DNA from 2 places in the Janthinobacterium sp. PSPC1-1 genome. Region 2 is predicted to be linked to the other one. Evidence: predicted binding sites of a transcription regulator. Region 2 holds the regulator's gene; the other holds the start of a gene.
What was found. The regulator FliA, encoded in region 2, starts transcription of late flagellar genes. The targets are predictions, from matches to a motif close to CTAAAGTTTNNNNNNNNNNNGCCGNTA.
Positions count from the first base shown of each region.

Region 1 (2,394 bases), on a different contig from region 2:
TGGCCGGCGACAGGGTCTTTAAATTGCCGACCAGCATGGGCGATTTGTTCAAATGTACGCTTTTCACGGGCAGGCGCGTCATGCCTTCCGGCATGGCTTCCTTGCGCGTAAACAAACGCGTGCGGATGGTGTCGGCGTCCAGGCTGAACAGTTCGCGCGGATCGTAGGCGCAATCCCAGACGAGGATTTCATTTTTGTTGCTCGGGTGCGTGGCCAGCGGCCAGACGACGCCCAGGCAGCCCCGTTCGGCGGGGAACATGCCGGACACGTGCAGGAAGGGCTGGCGCTCGGCGGCGGCCAGGTGCATGCCCATTTCGCTGGCGACCCTGTCCTTCTTGTGCAGGGCCAGGCAGAATTCGAACAGTTTCGGCTGTTTTTCGCGGATCAGGCGGGCCAGGGCGATGGTTGCGCGCACGTCGGACAGCGCATCATGCGCCGCTTCGTGGGCCAGGCCATTGGCCTTGCTCAGGTGTTCCAGTTTAAAACTGGTCTGGCCATCGTCGCGCTTCGGCCATTGAATGCCTTCCGGGCGCAGCGCGTGCGTCATGCGCACCACGTCGAGGATGTCCCAGCGGCCGCAATGGTTCTTCCATTCGCGCGCATACGGGTCGATCAGGTTGCGCCAGAACAGGAAACGCGTGACTTCATCGTCGAAACGGATGGTGTTGTAGCCTACGCCGATGGTGCCCGGTTCCGAAAAGGCCGCTTCGATGGTGGCGGCGAACTGGTGCTCGGGCACGCCCAGCTGCAAGCATTGCTGCGGCGTGATGCCCGTGATCAGGCACGCTTGCGGGTCTGGCAGGAAATCATTGGCAGGCTGGCAATACAGCATGATCGGCTCGCCGACCTCGTTGAGTTCGGCATCCGTGCGGATGGCTGCGAACTGGGCCGGGCGGTCGCGGCGCGGCTGGGCGCCAAAGGTTTCGTAGTCGTGCCAAAGGAAAGTCTGGGTAGTCATTGATGGTCGTTGCTTAATTGGTTATCTGGGCCGCTCAAAGAGTCGCTGCTACAGTTTTCTGAAAACCTGCCGATACTACACGAGAGGATGGTCATCATGGCGTTTCCCGCATGGTGGCATATATTGCCCGTTCAAGGAGGTCTATCGTGTCAATTCCCATCGCCGCAAGCGGCAATTCCACCCCTTCCGTGACTTCCGTCAGTACGGGCGTTGCCGGCAAGGACGATAAAGTCCAGAAAAAGGACGGCGTCAACACTGAAATGAGCGTGAACGAGCGCAGCAAGCTGCAGTTGAACGCCTCCATCATGCAGGCGTCGCTGAATGTCTCGATCGGTTCGGAAAACGAGCCGCTGGCGCTGCTGTACAAGACAGCCATCACGAATATCAATGAAGCGCTGAAGGCTCAGTACGGCGACGATGCGATCCAGAACGCTGCCTCGCAAGACAATAGCGCCGAAGCGACGGCGAGCCGCATCGTATCGCTGTCGACGGGTTTTTTTGACGCGTTCAAAAAACAGAATCCCGGCATGGACGACGATGCGGCCCTGACCAAGTTCATGGACACCATCAGCGGGGGCATGGAAAAAGGCTTCAAGGAAGCGCGCGACATCCTGGACGGCTTGAAAGTACTGAATGGCGATATCGCCGGCAATATCGACAAGACGTACGAGCTGGTGCAGAAGGGCTATGCGGATTTCATCGCCGCGCACAGCAGCAAGAAGGATGATGCGGCCAAACCGGATGCAAGCAAACCGGCCGACAGCAAGGCTGCCTGAGCTACAGCATGACCCTGTTGCGCCCGCTTGCCTTCGCGCGGTAAAGCGCCGCGTCGGCGGCCGCGATCAGTGCCTCATCGTCCTGTTCGGCCGCCAGGCTGGCCACGCCGAAGGAGCCCGTGATGTGCGGCAGCGCGCTGCGCATGTCGGCGAAGATAACGGCGTGCTGCATGCGTTCGCACAGGCGCTCGGCCACCCGCAGGGCCACGTGTTCGTTGGTATCGGGCAAGATCACCATCATTTCCTCGCCACCATAGCGCACGGCAAAATCCGTCGGCCGCAGGGCTGCACCCAGCACTTGCGCGGCGATGCGCAGCGCCTGATCGCCCGCCTGGTGGCCGTGCGTGTCGTTGAAGCGCTTGAAATGGTCGAGGTCTATCATCACCAGCGACAGCGGCGAGCCGCTGGCGTGGGCGGTGATGATCATGTTCGGCAGTAAGTCGGTCAGCCAGGCGCGGTTGTACAGGCCCGTCAGGCTGTCGACCATCGACAGCTGGCGGTAGAATTCGCCCAGTTTCTGGCGCCGGCGCAGCAGGGCATTGGCGGCGCGGATGCGGAAGGACAGCAAGCGCAGCAGGTTGCGCGCCAGGCCGTTCGATTGTTCGATCAATTCCCAGACGACGGCCGCGTCGATCACCAGCAAATCGGTTTCTTCCAGGG
Region 1 covers NZ_JAFCWP010000005.1:303,902-306,295, reverse strand. The annotation lists gene sbcB (exodeoxyribonuclease I) at 1-958, opposite strand, end outside; gene ACP7EG_RS18080 (DUF5610 domain-containing protein) at 1,105-1,734, shown strand; gene ACP7EG_RS18075 (GGDEF domain-containing protein) at 1,736-2,394, opposite strand, start outside.
Region 1: the regulator FliA is predicted to act here: its motif matches at 1,007-1,033, upstream of ACP7EG_RS18080 (DUF5610 domain-containing protein).

Region 2 (2,394 bases):
GTGCGTGTCATCCTTGAGCAGCACGGCCACGGCGCGCAAGGCCTGGTCCGACTCCATCGTCAGCCCTGCGGCGCCCGGGTCGAACAGCACGCTGGCATTGATTTCCACGCTCACGCCGCGGCTCGTCTGCGTCACCCGCACCTTGCCTTCCTTGACCAGCGGCGCCAGCGTGGACGTCAGGTCCTGCGCCAGGCGCGTCATGTGTTCGCGCTCGCGGCGGATGGCTTCCGTGCGGCGTTTCAGGGCTGGGTTCGGCAGCGCAATGGCTTGCGGCGCTTCCATGATGATGGGCGGCGCGCCCTTTTCCAGGCTGAAGGCCTGGCCGATGGCATTCTGGAAGACGCGGTATTTACCTTCGTTGACTTGCGAAATCGCGTACATGACGACGAAAAAGGCGAACAGCAAGGTGATGAAGTCGGCATACGAGATCAGCCAGCGGTCCTGGTTGTCCGGCTCCTCGTCATACTTCCTGCGCGCGCGCCGCATCATGCTCAGTGCTCGTGCAGCAGGCTGGCCACGCGCTCTTCGATGATGCGCGTGTGGTCGCCCGTGGCGATGTCGTACAGCACGGCGGCCGTGATTTCATACTGCAGTACCCGGCGCGAGACGATGGCCTTGAGTTTATTTGCCACCGGCAGGAACAGCAGATTGGCCAGGCCCACGCCATAAATCGTCGAGACAAACGCCACGGCGATGCCGCTGCCTAATTTACTCGGGTCGGTGAGGTTTTCCATCACGTGGATCAGGCCCAGCACGGCGCCCAGGATGCCGATGGTGGGCGAATAGCCGGCCGCCGATTCCCACACCTTGACGGCCTGGCGTTCGGCCATCTCGTAGGCGGAGATTTCCACGTCGAGCAACTGGCGCAGCTTGTCGGGCGCGATGCCGTCGACGATCATGCGCAAGCCCTTGGCATTGAAGCGGTCGGCCGTGTTCTCCATCAGGCGTTCGAGCGCCAGCGGGCCATCGCGGCGCGCCGTCAAACTCCATTGCCCGATGTCGCGCGCCAGCGCGGCACGCGTGTCGGCTGGCGGCAGGAAGACCCAGCGCAGCATTTCCAGGCCGCGCACGAAGGTGCGCAGCCGCGTTTGCAGCAGCACGGCGCCGAAGGTGCCAATGACCACGATGGCAAAGGCGGCCGGCTGCAGCAGGGAGGCCATCTTGCCGCCTTCCAGTGCCTGGCCGACCAAGAGGCCCGCCAGCGCCAGCGCCAGCCCGATTACGCTGGACCAGTCCACGCCAGCTCCCTCAAGGTTGCCCGCAGGCGCGCGACGGCCTGGGTATGCAGCTGCGAGACGCGCGATTCGGACACGCCCATCACCGCACCGATCTCCTTCAGGTTCAGCTCTTCTTCGTAGTACAGGCCCATGAGCATTTTCTCGCGTGGCGGCAGCGCGTCGATGGCATCGATCACGGATTGCCGGAAATCGGTATCGAGCAGGGACCGCAAGGGGTCGCTGTTCTCGTCCACGCAATGGCGGTCGAGAAAGCTGTCATTGCCGTCCGGGTCATGAAAGTCTTCGTAGTACAGCAACTGGTGGCCGCCGCCGTCGCCCAGCATTTCCTGGTAGTCGACCAGCGACATTTTCAGCAATTTTGCCACTTCCGACTCCGTCGGCGGGTGTCCCAGGCGCTGCTGCAAAATGCTCATCGCCTCTTCGATCTTGCGCATGTTCTGGCGCATGCTGCGCGGCAGCCAGTCGCTGGTGCGCAATTCGTCGAGCATGGCGCCGCGGATGCGCAGCACGGCATACGTCTCGAACTGCGCGCCATGCGTCTCTTCATAGCGGCTGATGGCGTCGAGCAGGCCGATCATGCCGGCCTGGATCAGGTCATCGACCTCGACCGAAGGCGGCAATTTCGCCTTCATATGGTGCGCCAGACGCTTCACCAGCGGAATGTGCTCCGTCAGCAAATAGTCCTTGTTCGATTTCCCTTTGACCGTGTACATAGGCTGCTTATTGTTTTAACTGCTATCGTGTGCTGATGATGGATTCAGACGCTGAACTGGTGCGGGCTCCCCGTCTGATACAAGGTGCCACCGAGCACCGGCGCCGCCGAACGGGCCAGCCGCTCGGCCAGTCCGCGAAACGCCACCGAGGCTCCCGCCAGCGGAAAGGCATCGACCACGCTGCGGCCCAGACGCGCCGCGCGGTGCAGATACTCATCGGCAGGCACCGATCCCATCGAGGTCAGTTTCACGGCCAGATAGCGGCTCGCCGCCTGCGCCATATTATCGTATACCACTTTTGCCTCGGATTCGGAAGCGCCGGTGACGAGAATGCCGAACGGACGGCGTCCCAGCTCCTGGCTCAGGCGCTTGATCAGGCAGTACGCGGCCTTGATCGAGGTGGCACTGGTCGACACTTGCACCACGATATCGGACGAGGCCAT
Region 2 covers NZ_JAFCWP010000001.1:123,711-126,104, reverse strand. The annotation lists gene motD (flagellar motor protein MotD) at 1-486, opposite strand, end outside; gene ACP7EG_RS00570 (flagellar motor protein) at 492-1,238, opposite strand; gene ACP7EG_RS00565 (RNA polymerase sigma factor FliA) at 1,220-1,951, opposite strand; gene ACP7EG_RS00560 (MinD/ParA family ATP-binding protein) at 1,996-2,394, opposite strand, start outside.